2 regions of the Vibrio sp. R12-SG2-ISO1 genome follow, and region 2 is predicted to be linked to the other one. Evidence: predicted binding sites of a transcription regulator. Region 2 holds the regulator's gene; the other holds the start of a gene.
What was found. Region 2 encodes PurR, which represses purine synthesis genes. Its sites were predicted from a motif close to TNANGNAAACGTTTNCNTNA; they were not measured.

Region 1: glpX (class II fructose-bisphosphatase) is a predicted target of PurR. The motif match lies at 4,937-4,956, and genes of this name have one in related genera.

What each region holds. Positions count from the first base shown of each region.
Region 1 is NZ_JCBDGO010000010.1:201,686-209,269, forward strand. Features, by position in the region: gene AC6R10_RS10080 (O-succinylhomoserine (thiol)-lyase) at 1-862, shown strand, start outside; gene AC6R10_RS10085 (bifunctional aspartate kinase/homoserine dehydrogenase II) at 862-3,276, shown strand; gene metF (methylenetetrahydrofolate reductase) at 3,502-4,392, shown strand; gene zapB (cell division protein ZapB) at 4,459-4,701, opposite strand; gene glpX (class II fructose-bisphosphatase) at 5,018-6,025, shown strand; tRNA gene AC6R10_RS10105 (tRNA-Asp) at 6,175-6,251, opposite strand; rRNA gene rrf (5S ribosomal RNA) at 6,308-6,423, opposite strand; partial or broken rRNA gene AC6R10_RS10115 (23S ribosomal RNA) at 6,510-7,584, opposite strand, start outside.
Region 2 is NZ_JCBDGO010000001.1:388,166-395,749, forward strand. Features, by position in the region: gene torR (two-component system response regulator TorR) at 48-755, opposite strand; gene torD (molecular chaperone TorD) at 994-1,701, shown strand; gene purR (HTH-type transcriptional repressor PurR) at 1,940-2,944, shown strand; cyclic di-GMP riboswitch class I at 3,120-3,228, shown strand; gene AC6R10_RS01720 (TfoX/Sxy family DNA transformation protein) at 3,433-4,026, shown strand; gene AC6R10_RS01725 (TVP38/TMEM64 family protein) at 4,232-4,924, shown strand; gene AC6R10_RS01730 (putative signal transducing protein) at 4,921-5,232, shown strand; gene AC6R10_RS01735 (alpha/beta fold hydrolase) at 5,255-6,055, opposite strand; gene glgA (glycogen synthase GlgA) at 6,297-7,584, opposite strand, start outside.

The DNA of each region.
Region 1 (7,584 bases), on a different contig from region 2:
CGGTGGCACCTATCGACTCTTCAATACCCGCGCGCAAAAGGGCGACTTCAACGTGTTGTTTGTCGACCAATCCGATGACGCAGCCTTGACCGCCGCCATCAACCAGAAACCCAAGCTTATCCTGTTGGAAACGCCATCAAATCCTTTGGTACGTGTGGTGGATATCGAGAAAGTCTGCCAGCAAGCGAAACAAGTTGGCGCGCTGGTCGCGGTTGACAATACCTTCTTAACCCCGATTTTCCAGAAGCCACTCGAACTGGGTGCCGATTTCGTTATTCACTCAACCACCAAATACATCAACGGTCACTCCGATGTGATTGGCGGCGTGGTGATCACCAAAACCAAAGCGCACGCTGAAGAACTGGCTTGGTGGGGCAACTGCATTGGGGCCACCGGCACGCCGTTTGATAGCTACATGACGCTGCGTGGCATCCGCACGTTGGGCGCACGAATGAAGGTGCACGAACAAAGCTCGGCAAACATTCTCGACTTTCTGAAAACAGAGTCACTGGTCGGCCGCATCTATCACCCAAGCTTGCCGGATCACCCTGGCCATGACATCGCCAAGAAACAACAATCCGGCTTTGGTTCTATGCTCAGCTTCGAGTTCGCTGGCAGCTTTGAAGAACTGAAACAGTTTGTCGGTGAGTTGAAACTCTTCTCGCTTGCAGAATCGCTAGGCGGCGTAGAAAGCCTCATTTGTCACCCAGCGTCAATGACCCACCGTGCGATGGGTGAAGCGGCGCTGGCCGAGGCGGGTGTCTCTCAGCAACTGCTGCGTCTGTCTGTCGGTCTTGAAGATGCCGATGACCTGATTGACGATCTCAAACAAGCCTTTAACTGTGTGAAGGAGTCCGCGTAATGACGACATCGCGTCAACTGCATAAATTTGGTGGTAGCAGCTTAGCGGATCCGGAGTGCTACCGCCGGGTAGTCACCATACTCAAAGAATACTCAGGCAGCGATGATCTGATCGTTGTCTCAGCGGCCGGTAAAACCACCAATCATTTGATTGAATTTACCGAAGCGCTCTATAAAGATGGCCGTCTTGCCCATGAAGCGTTGCAGTCGGTACGACAATTCCAAACAGGGCTTATCGAAGCCTTGATTGACAGTGACGACGAACAAGCGCACATGCTGGCGACGCTCAAAGACGAGTTCACCACCCTCGGTGAATTAAGCGCCCCGTTAAGCGAGGTGGAGCGAGCTGCGGTACTTGGCCACGGTGAAATGTGGTCCTCAAGACTGCTCGCCGCGCTATTGAATCAAGCGAGTTTACCAGCCATCGCGCAAGACTCTCGCACTTTCTTACGGGCAGAAACCGGCACGCAACCTGAAGTGGATCGTGGTCAGTCCTACCCACTACTGAAGGAAATTTTGGCGCAACACTCACAGCGTCGTCTGGTGTTTACCGGCTTTATGGCGCAAAACCAAGCAGGCCAAACCGTGCTGCTTGGCCGAAACGGATCCGATTACTCTGCCACCGTGATTGGCGCGCTCGCAGAGGTCAGTCGCGTCACGATTTGGAGTGACGTTGCTGGCGTATACAGCGCAGACCCTCGCCTTGTCAGTGATGCTTGTCTTCTGCCCCTATTGCGACTGGATGAAGCAAGTGAACTGGCACGCCTTGCCGCCCCCGTGCTGCATAGCCGTACCTTGCAGCCTGTCGCTCAAAGTACGATGGACTTACACTTGCGCTGCAGTTACGACCCTGAATCTGGCTCTAGCCGCATTGAGCGCGTCCTCGCCTCTGGGCGTGGTGCCAAGATCATCTCCTCACTCAATGACGTGTTGTTGATTCAGTTAAACTTCGCCTCTGGCCATGATTTCAATCGCATGGAAAAAGAAGTGCTGAGCAGTTTGAAACGCGCCCAACTTGAACCTTTAACTTATGAAGTCCAAGCGGATAAGCACTCATTACGCCTTGCTTATACCTCGGAAATTGCAGGGGGCGCTTTAGGCTTCTTACAAGATTCCGCCATCGCAGCAGAAATTAAACTCAAAGAGGGCTACGCCCTTGTTGCTGCGGTGGGCGCTGGTGTCACCAACAACGCCAACCACTGTTACGGCTTTTACCAGAAGCTCAAGTCATCGCCTGTCGAGTTCATCTCTGAGTCTCGTTCCGGTCTCAGTTTGGTGGCTGTCTTACGCCGCACCGAAACCGAACCACTCGTTAAGGCGATTCACAACCAACTTTTCCAAGCACAAAAACGAGTCGGCATCGCCCTATGCGGCAAAGGCAACATTGGCTCCAGTTGGTTAACCCTGTTTGCAGAACAAAAAGCAGAGCTAGAAAAGCGTCGTGGAATGAGTTTTGAGCTCGTGGCGGTGATCGACAGCCAAACCTATTGGTTTAATGACCAAGGCATCGATCCTAGCGCGGTCAGTGAGCATTTCGATGAAGAGTCTATCCCTTATCAGCAAGGCGAGTGGATCCAGCGCCTCGGTGCGATTCAGGGCTATGACGATGTGGTCGTACTCGACGTGACGGCGAGTAAAGAGTTAGCTGAGCGTTACCTCGATATAGCCGAGCAAGGCATGCATCTTATCTCTGCCAATAAGGTTGCCGGCTCTGCCTCAAGTGCTTACTACCACCAAGTCCAAGATGCGTTTGCCAAAATAAACCGCCATTGGCTCTACAATGCCACCGTTGGAGCAGGCTTGCCGATCAACCACACTGTGCGCGATTTGCGTGAAAGTGGCGATGTCATCTATGCGGTCTCAGGGATTTTCTCTGGCACCCTCTCTTGGTTGTTCCAACAATATGATGGCAGCGTACCGTTTGCCGAGTTAGTCGATTTAGCGTGGCAGCAAGGCTTAACCGAGCCAGACCCTAGGCAGGATCTCGATGGCTCTGACGTAATGCGCAAGCTGGTCATCTTAGCCAGAGAAGCCGGTCTCGAGATTGAACCTGAATCGGTCAAAGTCGAGAGCTTAGTGCCCGATGAACTGGCCGATCTCTCACTGGATGACTTTCTCGATAACAGCCAACAGCTCAGCGAACAGCTAGCAGAAAGGCTCGAGAAAGCGCAACGTGAAGACAAAGTGCTGCGCTACGTCGCCAGACTGGAAAAGAACGGTAAAGCTCGAGTAGGTGTCGAAGCACTCAGCAAAGAGCACGCCTTGGCCAACCTGTTACCATGCGACAACATCTTTGCGATTGAGAGCAAATGGTATAAGGACAACCCACTGGTCATTCGCGGACCGGGGGCGGGTCGGGAAGTGACCTCAGGCGCGATTCAATCAGACCTTAACTTGTTGTCCAGTTTTCTCTAGTTTCACAGGTTGCTTCGGCAACCTGTTTTCTTATTCGGGCGTCGTTCTGCGCGCACTTCAAATTCTCTCATTATGAACTTGAAAAAAATTCATGGTGGGAGTGTTGACATTAAAACGTATTCAATACATTCTGTGGACATATAGACGTCTAAACGTCGATTTAATCAAATTGAATGTTGGGGCTACAGTTACCTACGGATAGGGTCGCCACACGGAGAGAGTAAGATGGGATACACACACGCGAGTCATATTGACGCTTTAAACCAAAATATTGCCGAGCTATCGAACAACATCAATGTGTCATTCGAGTTCTTTCCTCCGAGCAGCGAAAAAATGGAAGAGACGCTGTGGAACTCGGTTCATCGTCTCAAAACCCTTAAGCCTAAGTTTGTCTCTGTTACCTACGGCGCCAACTCCGGCGAGCGCGATCGCACTCACTCCATCATTAAAGAGATCAAAGCCGAGACCGGCCTAATTGCGGCACCTCATCTCACTTGTATCGATGCCAGCCGTGACGAGCTCATTCAGATTGCTGACGATTACTGGAACAATGGTATTGAAAGCATCGTCGCACTGCGCGGTGATATTCCTCCTGGTGGTGGCAAACCGGATATGTACGCCTCCGATCTCGTGGAACTGCTTAAATCACGTCACGACTTTGATATCTCTGTTGCAGCCTTTCCCGAGGTACACCCTGAAGCAAAAAGTGCGCAGTCGGATCTGCTGAACCTCAAGCGTAAAGTCGATGCAGGCGCAAACCGCGCCATTACTCAGTTCTTTTTTGATGTAGAGAGCTACCTACGCTTTCGTGATCGCAGTGTTGCGGCTGGCATTGATGTCGAAATTGTTCCGGGCATCCTTCCTGTTTCCAACTTTAAACAAGCTTCACGTTTTGCCGCGCAGAATAACGTCAAAGTCCCTGGCTGGATGGCGAAACAATTTGAAGGGCTGGATGACGACCCAACCACTCGCCAACTGGTAGGTGCGAGTCAAGCCATCGACATGGTGCGTATCCTAAGTCGTGAAGGCGTGAAAGATTTCCACTTCTACACTCTTAACCGCGCCGAAATGACCTACGCACTTTGCCACACTTTGGGCGTGCGCCCTCAGGTCTAATCTGACAGACATCAAAGCAAAAGGGTTGGCGTAGTGCCAACCCTTTTTAGTCTACAGAAACGGTGATTACTCAACGTCTTCCATCTTACCTAGCAAGCTGCGGATGCGCTCTTGCCATGCTGTGTGTTCTTGTTGCATCTGCTGATTTTGCGCGACCAACTCTTCACGGCTTGTACGCAGTTCGTTCGCTTCGTTTGCTAGCTTCTGCTTTTCTTCTTTAAGCTCTTCCACTTCCATTTGAAGCAGAGTGATAGTATCAACCGCGGTTTGGATTTTTGCTTCTAGTTTTTCTAGTACTTCAAAAGACATCGTTGCCTACCTTTTTAATCATTCTCTGGATGGTTGGGTCATACGACATGACAAACCCATTTACCTTCCATTCTACTCAGCCACGCCGCTTTAAACACGCCCTATATTTGCAAATCTGCGTCATTCGATTAAAAAAACAACGCAATTTGACTCAGAGTTTACAAGACCAGACGAATGAATAGTTCCGTCCGTTTTCCTGCCCCTGGTTTGATCCAGTTCAAGCCAGTTGAACCAAAAAGGCAAACGTTTCCCTAGTGATGTGCTAAAATCGCGGCGATTTAATTTTGTTCAGTTTTTCCTACCAGTTGGAGTCATCATGAAACGCGATTTAGCAATGGCATTCTCAAGAGTTACCGAAGGCGCAGCCCTAGCGGGTTATAAATGGCTTGGCCGTGGCGATAAGAACGCCGCCGACGGTGCCGCTGTCGAAGTGATGCGTACCCTGCTTAATAAGACAGAAATCGAAGGTGAGATTGTCATTGGTGAAGGCGAGATCGATGATGCGCCTATGCTGTATATCGGTGAAAAAGTAGGGACAGGTGGTGATTGTGTCGATATCGCGGTTGACCCAATTGAAGGGACCCGCATGACAGCCATGGGCCAGTCCAATGCACTGGCTGTTCTGGCCGCGGGTGAAAAAGGCAGCTTCTTAAAAGCCCCAGATATGTACATGGAAAAACTGGTTGTGGGGCCAGGTGCAAAAGGCTGTATTGACCTCAATAAACCACTCAAAGAAAACCTTATTAACGTCGCTGAAGCGCTCAACAAGCCGCTCGATCGACTTGTGGTGATCACCTTAGCAAAACCGCGTCACGATAAGGTGATTGCTGAGATGCAAGCAATGGGGGTACGCGTTTTTGCCGTGCCTGATGGTGACGTGGCCGCCTCCATTCTTACCTGCCTGCCTGACAGTGAAGTCGACATGATGTACTGCATTGGCGGCGCACCAGAAGGTGTAGTGTCTGCCGCTGTGATCCGTGCACTCGATGGTGATATGCATGGCCGTTTGCTACCAAGGCATGAAGTTAAAGGTGATAGCGAAGAAAACCGCATCTATGGCGCTGCTGAGCTAAAACGTTGCGAAGAAATGGGCGTGACAGCCAATGTTGTGCTGACTATGGAAGAGATGGCTCGCAGCGATAACGTTGTCTTTTCTGCCACTGGCATCACCAAAGGTGACCTGCTTGAGGGCATTACGCGCCAAGGTAACATCGCCACCACAGAAACCTTACTGATCCGTGGACGCTGCCGCACCATTCGTCGCATTAAATCGACACACTACCTAGAACGCAAAGATCCTGAAGTACGAGACATTATTCTTTAATCTCGCCAGCCCTCTCTTCGAACTCTTCGAAGCCAGCCAACGTGCTGGCTTTTTCTTGTCTGTATAAAACCGTCGAGCAGACGAACCCAGCACTTTCAGGAGCGTTAAACGTAAAAAAGCCCAGTCTTTCGACTGGGCTTTCTAATAAGTGGCGGAGTGGACGGGACTCGAACCCGCGACCCCCGGCGTGACAGGCCGGTATTCTAACCAACTGAACTACCACTCCGCAGTGGTCTATTTAAAGTCTTATCTCAATCGTGCTTTAAACAGATAATGTTCAAAGCCTGGCGATGTCCTACTCTCACATGGGGAAGCCCCACACTACCATCGGCGCTAATTCGTTTCACTTCTGAGTTCGGCATGGAATCAGGTGGGTCCAAATCGCTATGGTCGCCAAGCAAATTCTTTAATTCGGAAAGCTGTTTTCAGTTCTTACACATTCAATGTTCTTTCATTGAGTCCATCAAAACCCTTTGGGTGTTGTATGGTTAAGCCTCACGGGCAATTAGTACAGGTTAGCTCAACGCCTCACAGCGCTTACACACCCTGCCTATCAACGTTCTAGTCTCGAACAACCCTTAAGGATACTTAAAGTATCAGGGAAGACTCATCTCAGGGCTCGCTTCCCGCTTAGATGCTTTCAGCGGTTATCGATTCCGAACTTAGCTACCGGGCAATGCGATTGGCATCACAACCCGAACACCAGAGGTTCGTCCACTCCGGTCCTCTCGTACTAGGAGCAGCCCCCTTCAATCTTCCAACGCCCACGGCAGATAGGGACCGAACTGTCTCACGACGTTCTAAACCCAGCTCGCGTACCACTTTAAATGGCGAACAGCCATACCCTTGGGACCGACTTCAGCCCCAGGATGTGATGAGCCGACATCGAGGTGCCAAACACCGCCGTCGATATGAACTCTTGGGCGGTATCAGCCTGTTATCCCCGGAGTACCTTTTATCCGTTGAGCGATGGCCCTTCCATTCAGAACCACCGGATCACTATGACCTGCTTTCGCACCTGCTCGAATTGTCATTCTCGCAGTCAAGCGGGCTTATGCCATTGCACTAACCTCACGATGTCCAACCGTGATTAGCCCACCTTCGTGCTCCTCCGTTACTCTTTGGGAGGAGACCGCCCCAGTCAAACTACCCACCAGGCACTGTCCTCACCCCGGATAACGGGGCTAAGTTAGAACATCAAACATACAAGGGTGGTATTTCAAGGTCGGCTCCACAGATACTGGCGTACCTGCTTCAAAGCCTCCCACCTATCCTACACATGTAGGCTCAATGTTCAGTGCCAAGCTGTAGTAAAGGTTCACGGGGTCTTTCCGTCTAGCCGCGGGTACACTGCATCTTCACAGCGATTTCAATTTCACTGAGTCTCGGGTGGAGACAGCGTGGCCATCATTACGCCATTCGTGCAGGTCGGAACTTACCCGACAAGGAATTTCGCTACCTTAGGACCGTTATAGTTACGGCCGCCGTTTACCGGGGCTTCGATCAAGAGCTTCGACCGAAGTCTAACCCCATCAATTAACCTTCCGGCACCGGGCAGG
Region 2 (7,584 bases):
TTTCGTTTCTTTTGCGTCAATTTTCGCTCGTTAATTGCCGAACTACGTTAATCTCCGGCGAACATGTAGCCTTCGCCATGCACGGTGACGAATATCTGCGGATTTTTTGGATCCACCTCCATCTTCGCTCTCATGCGTCGAATCAGGACATCGATAGTGCGATCATTGGGTGCGTCCACACGATGACTGATCATATTAAGAATGCGTTCCCGACTGAGCACTTGGTTAGGGTGAGAGGAGAGCGCCACCAAAAGCTCATACTCTGCTTTAGTCAGTTTGACCGGTTCATCCCCTCGGCTCAAAGCGCGGCGCTGAATATCGAACGTCCATTCAGCAAAGCGGACCACGCCGTCTTGCTGATCGCTGCCCGCGTTTTGCGCTCCCGCAGCCAGTGCGATGCGCCACAAGAGGTTCTTGACTCTGACGAGCAGTTCCCTAAGCTCAAATGGCTTGGTGACATAATCGTCCGCGCCCATTTCTAAACCAACAATCTTATCAATGCTGTCGGTACGCCCGGTCACCAAGATAATACCGATGTCCGATTGACTGCGTAGTTCACGCGTCAGCATCAAGCCATCTTCGCTGGGCAGATTGATATCCAGCATCACCAAATCGACCCGACTGCTACTGAGTACGTCGCGCATCTGCGCGCCATTCTCAGCTTGGCTCACCTGATACCCTTCGGTTTGAAAGTAGCCCGCCAATTTACGGCGAGTCACTTCATCATCTTCAACAACCAAAATGTGGTAGCTCATCGGCTCTACTCACTTATTCACACACTGATTCAATGGCTTTATTCTATTCATAATTAGTCACAACTCCATCTTTGTCCTCTTTGGGAGGTGAAAAGTTGGCGATTCATTGATGCAAAGCAAGCTTTGCTGCCCTGTTCACAAATTGCCATATTTGACCATTTCTTCTCATAATCAGGTTGACCGCTGTTCATTTTTATCCGTTAGACTTAACGGCATCTGATTCAGTTGAGAGCCCATCATGCCAGAGACACCTAACGCCCAGATTTCCGACCCTTTATCTCCCGCCGAAAAAGAGCAGCGCGCCTTTGATGAGCAACGCGCCGAGCTCTACTGGTGGTTTTCGAGCGTGTTTGCCAAAGAGCTCTCAGAGCAAGAGCTGGCCCAATATCATTCGGTGGACACACGTACCTTTCTGACGGGACTTGCACAAACCCCTGAGCTTAACGTAGCCGCAGACAGGCTCATCGATACATTGAACCGATTGCAAGACAGGCCAGATGCTCAGTTGGAACTATCAGCCGACTATTGCGACCTGTTTTTAAAATCCGACCGAGACAGCGCGTTGCCTTACGCCTCTGTCTACTTAGATGAATCCGGACTGCTCAATGGGGAGCCCGCCAAACAGATGGACACTCTGCTCCAACAACATGGCGTGGCCGTGCATTCAGGGCTCAATGAACCTTCTGATCATCTCGCGATAGAGTTGGATTTTTTAGGTAACCTGATTGTGCGCGGCGCTCATGCAGCAGAGCAGACGGCAGGCGACACGCATCTCGCCTACCAAGAGCAAGCCGATTTTATTGAGCAGCATCTACTCCCTTGGATTGAGAGGTTTGCCGAGCGCTGCCAGCGCCTCGACACATTCGGCTTCTATGCGGCGCTGTCGTCGCTATTGTGCGCGTTCATTCAATTGGATAAAGCCTACCTGCAAGGCGATAGCGATTAAGCCCATACAAAAGGTGTGGCGAGATCCCAAAGGCGGGTTTTTTATTTGCCCAAATCGACGTTGCGGACTACAATCCGGTTCGCAAACGATAAAACTAATAAATACAAACCGCTTTTTGAGGGCGGTTTTTGTGTTTCTGATACTTTCTGTCTACATACTCTAAACTTTGTATAGACTTTACTTTTATAGACTTAACTTTTCATAGAATAGTAGGCAGTCATCGACAGGACAAAACCATATGGCCACGATTAAAGACGTCGCTCGCTTAGCGGGTGTCTCGACCACCACTGTATCCCATGTGATCAACAAAACACGCTTTGTCGCTGAAGCCACGCAAGAAAAAGTGATGGAAGCGGTTCAAGAGTTGAACTATGCCCCAAGTGCCGTTGCACGCAGCCTGAAATGTAACTCGACACGCACAATAGGCATGCTGGTTACTCAATCGACCAACCTTTTCTTCTCGGAAGTGATCGACGGGGTTGAGAGCTACTGCTACCGTCAAGGCTACACCTTGATCTTGTGTAACACTGGCGGCATCTACGAGAAACAACGTGACTACATTCGCATGCTGGCGGAAAAGCGCGTCGATGGCATCTTAGTGATGTGTTCAGATTTGACCGAAGAGTTGAGCGAAATGCTTGACCGTCATAAAGACATCCCTAAGGTGGTGATGGATTGGGGCCCGGAAAGCTCACAAGCCGATAAAATCATCGACAACTCGGAAGAAGGCGGCTACCTCGCAACAAAATACCTGATTGATCACGGCCACAAGCGCATTGCTTGCTTGAGTGGGCATTTTGAAAAAGCGGCCTGCCAAGAGCGCATCCAAGGCTTTAAGCGCGCAATGAACGAGTCGGGTTTGAGCGTCAACGAAGATTGGATCTTAGAAGGTAACTTTGAGTGCGATACCGCCGTGCTTGCCGCGGACAAAATCGTCGCCATGGACGAAAAGCCAACCGCAGTATTCTGTTTCAACGATACGATGGCGCTCGGTTTGATGAGCCGTTTACAGCAAAAAGGCATTCGTATTCCAGAAGACATGTCGGTCATTGGTTATGACAACATTGAGCTAGCCGAGTACTTTTCACCACCGCTAACGACGGTTCACCAGCCGAAGCGCCGTGTGGGTAAAAACGCATTTGAGATTTTGCTCGAACGTATTAAAGACAAAGAGCATGAAAAACGTATTTTTGAAATGCACCCAGAAATCGTCGAGCGCGATACCGTGGCGACGGTGAAATAGACCAACGAACAAGTTCAGCACATCACATCGACTAGCCCAGCGAGAATACTTCTCATCCGCTGGGCTTTATTCTCTCGGTAACACCCCTCTATTTTATGAACTAAGATCACATTTAACCCATCAAAACGTGATGTTTAGCCCATAAATTATTTATGCTTATTATGTTCGACGAATGCCACGAACAGGGCAAACCATTTCGAAAGGATGGGACGCAAAGCTTCCGGCCTGTTGCAGCCACTCAACTATTTCAACGTTGATGACTGCTTGGTAGCGGGGTTGCCGATGGCAAATGTGCACTTCGTAATTCTTTATCAAAAGCAAAGAATACAATGAGTTAAACGTTGCGCGCGCATTATGCGCTCACACCGTGAGTAGGATTATTCTTTTATGAGCCAGAATGACACCCTACTGACACAAAACCTGCATATTTTTGCTAATCTCTCGGACCTGAATTTGGTGGCGTATTGTAATACACCGAGAATAACAGCATGGATAAACCAATTTTAAAAGACTCAATGCGATTGTTTGAACCATTGGGCAAGATCAAGTCTCGCTCAATGTTTGGTGGATTCGGAATCTTCGCTGATGACACCATGTTTGCCCTCGTGGTAAATGACAAACTTCACATACGCGCCGACGACTCGTTGGCCCAACAGTTTAATGCTCAGGGACTCGAGCCATACGTGTATAAAAAGCGTGGTTTCCCTGTGGTCACCAAATACTACGCCCTTGGCCATGACTGGGATCAGGATGTCGCTCAGACTATTGCGATGGCAAACACTGCACTAGAGGCGGCCAACAAAGACAAGCAGCGTCAAACCAACGCCAAACCAACGCGCCTGAAAGATCTGCCGAACTTGCGTCTAGCGACCGAGCGAATGCTCAAGAAAGCGGGTATCGACAGTGTCTCCCGTTTGGAGCAGACGGGCGCAGTGGAAGCGTATAAAGCGATTCGTTCCACACACTCTGCCGACGTCAGCATCGACCTGCTGTGGGCACTTGAGGGGGCAATTAAAGGCACGCACTGGTCTGTGGTCCCTCAAGCAAGACGCGACGAGCTCCTGAATCAGCTGCAAAGCTAGTCAGCGATAGCGCTCATTAATTCCAATACCCTTCTCAAGCCAGCCGAACACCGCTGGCTTGAGACGTTTTTAGCCGATGCTTTTTCAGCGTTTCCATTCCTTAGTCATAGAATTCAACGTGTTTTCCCCTTAGGGCGAAATTTTTTACTGGCTTTTTGGTTCATATCTAACAATGATCAATGATGATGTTTTCAAAGGGATCCATATGAACAAGAAACTGCTTTTAGGTATTGGTTTGCTCGCTCTGATTGTGTTTTTAGGCGCAAACTTTGGTCAATACCTGACACTTGATAACGCCAAAGCTCAGCAGCAAGCGCTGGCTGAAATCATTGACACCCACTTTGCCCTAGCCGCGCTGAGTTACTTCTTCGCCTATGTCGCTATCACCGCCTTCTCGATCCCTGGAGCAGCCGTCGTCACCTTGCTTGGCGCTGCGCTGTTTGGCTTTTGGACCAGTTTATTGCTCGTTTCTTTTGCCAGTACGATAGGTGCCACCTTGGCGTTTTTAAGCAGCCGCTTTTTACTCAAAGAGTGGGTACAAAGCAAGTTTGGCGATAAGCTCGCGACAATTAACCAAGGGGTCGAAAAAGATGGTGCGTTTTATCTCTTCTCACTGCGCCTTATACCGGTGTTCCCTTTCTTTTTGATCAACCTCTTGATGGGTCTTACGCCCATCACCATCGCGCGCTTCTATCTGGTTAGTCAACTGGGTATGTTGCCGGGCACGGCCGTCTACCTCAACGCCGGGACTCAGCTAGCGCAAATCGACAGTTTGTCAGGCATCGTCTCCCCAACAGTACTCGCCTCTTTTGCGTTGCTCGGGGTATTCCCAATCATTGCCAAATGGGTAATGGCCAAGCTCAAAGCGACACCGCAATCCAATGGGCAAGCGTCTTGAAAATTTTTATTGCCACGACACCACCACAAGCACACATCGTGTGTGAAATGCTGCGCAGCGAAGGAATAGCCTGTGAGGTGAGAGGTGAAGGTTTGTTCGGCTTGCAAGGAGAGATTCCGTTTGGCGAAGAGGCCAGCCCGTACGTTTGGTTAACTCGCCCAGAACAGAAGCAGGCGGCACTCGCGCTGATTGATGATTTCCAACAGGACACCCCCGAAAACATGGTTTGGGTTTGCCCGACTTGCCAAGAAGAAAATGACGACCATTTTCAGTTATGTTGGCAGTGCGAGCACACCAAACCAACTTGAGTGTGCTTGGAGTCAACCGAGATTAAGCAGTGAGGTGTTGCTGAATGAAGGCGATGGAGTGATCGTTAAACTCATCTGGGCGCTCAACATTACACACATGGCCACAGTCAGGAATTTCATGCAGCTCACTGAGCGTATGTGCTGAGACCATCTCTTTCACAGGGGTGATGAACATGTAGTCTTTTTCACCCATCAGATAGAGCGTAGGAATAGGTAACTCGCGGTCTTTGAAGTAGCGCATCAGAGGGTTCACCTCTGCGGTCAAAATAAACCAACGCTTGAACTCCTTTTGGCACAACTTCTTCGCTTCGCGGATAAACATATGTCGCGACTCTTTTTGTGCTCGCTGCGGCATCACAATGTAGGCAAACAGTCGATAGAGCCACATGTAGGGCACAATGTGTTTACACAGATTGCCCAACTTCACCAGTACTTGAGAGCGTGTGTTGAGTCGTGTGACGGCGCCACCTAACACCATGGTTTTTACGCGCCCAGTCGCTAGCTCCGCTAAGTTACGGACGATGATGGTTCCAAGCGACATGCCGACAAAATGTGCCGACTGAATCTTTAGGTGATCGAGCACTTTTAAGATGTCTAATGTGACCTCTTTAAAGGTGTAGCGATTGGCAATGATCTCCTTAATCAGCTGGTTCGATTTTCCATGGCCGCGCAAATCAATCAGCAGCAAATTAAAATGCTGCTTGTAGGCTTTGATCTGTTTAAACCAAATCGATGAGCTGCCGCCTGCGCCATGCACAAAGACCACCCACTCATCGCTAGTGGGGTGTTTAAAAGTCTTATGGAATAGCAAGCTTTGAGTCATAGTCGAAAAATAACCGTTATCGTCACACAATTCAGGGCGCAGGGTAACACAAAAGCGCCCGTGTTTTTGTTTAGCATAAACGAAAACCGCCACTTTAGTGCAATCGGAAATGTTAGAAAAAATGAAAGCGCCGTGAGACTGTGCAAGCACAAAACCCCTCAGGCGCTTTCTTTATGCGGACCTATTGTCGTCTTTACGCGAACAGACTAAAAAATAGCGTCCGCAATTCAATGACCTAGTGTTAGGCGCTTAAAGCACTGTGGTAGAGTTCGATGTACTCACCCGCCGCTTTTTCCCAACAGAAGTTTTCTGTCATCGCGTGCAATTGAACCCGTTTTATCTCATTGAGATTTTGCGCGTAGAGCAGCAAAGCACGAAGCATAGTCAACAACAACGCAGTCGGCGTTGGCTCATCAAACACAAACCCAGTAGCGATTGACGGATCATCGTCGTAATGGTGAACCGTATCTTTCAGTCCACCCACACCACGAACGATTGGCAGCGTACCGTAAGCCATACTGTAGATCTGATTGAGACCACAAGGCTCAAACTCTGACGGCATCAAGAAGAAATCACTGCCCGCTTCCACCAAGTGAGCAAGCTCTTCATCGTAAGCCTCGATAAACGCAAATTTGTCGCTGTGTGTGGCTGAGAGCGCTTTAAGATGGCTTGCCAACATCGGGTCGCCGGTCCCAACAATCACCAACTGAACATCGTGTTTGAGAAACTCAGACAGAATAGGGATCAGGTAATGTAACCCTTTTTGCTGCGTCAAACGGCAAACCATGCCAAACATCGCGACGTTTTTTTCGCTCAGTTTCGCTTTTGCTTGCAGCGCCGCCTTACACGCTTTCTTACCGCGTACCATACTCTGCTTCGTCGCTCGGTAATTTAACGGTAAGTGGGTGTCTGTTTCTGGGTTCCATGTACTGTAGTCGCAACCATTAAGAATCCCCACCAGATCATGGCTTCGGCTTTGAAAATCTTGCGCCATACCATGACTGCCCAGTTCCGTCTTGAGCTCTTGCGCGTACGTCGGGCTAACCGCGTTCACCTTATCAGCGGTTTTCACCCCAGCGCGAAGCATGGTGATGTGCGTTGCACTCACTGCGGCATCCGGCGCGTAATGCGTCTGGAACTCAGGCAGATCGCCGAGCTCATCATAGCTAAAGACACCTTTGAAGACCGCGTTGTGCACGGAAAGAATGCTTTTGGTATGAGCAAAAAAATCGTCACTGGCGTAACGATGCTTGAGAAGGTATGGAACCAGACCCGTGTGCCAGTCATTGGCGTGGACAATGTCCGGCTGAAAGCCCAGTTTCGGCAGCATGTCCAAACTCGCCGCACTAAAAAAGGCGAAGCGTTCACCATTGTCTGAGTAGGCTTGATTGTACTCGGCGTACATGTCAGGACGGTCAAAATACTGCGGACAATCGATGGCATACACAGTGATTCCCGATAGCGCTAGCTGCTTGACGCAATAAGGCGTATGAGGCCAGTGCTCTAATGCCGTCTCTAAAACCACAGTC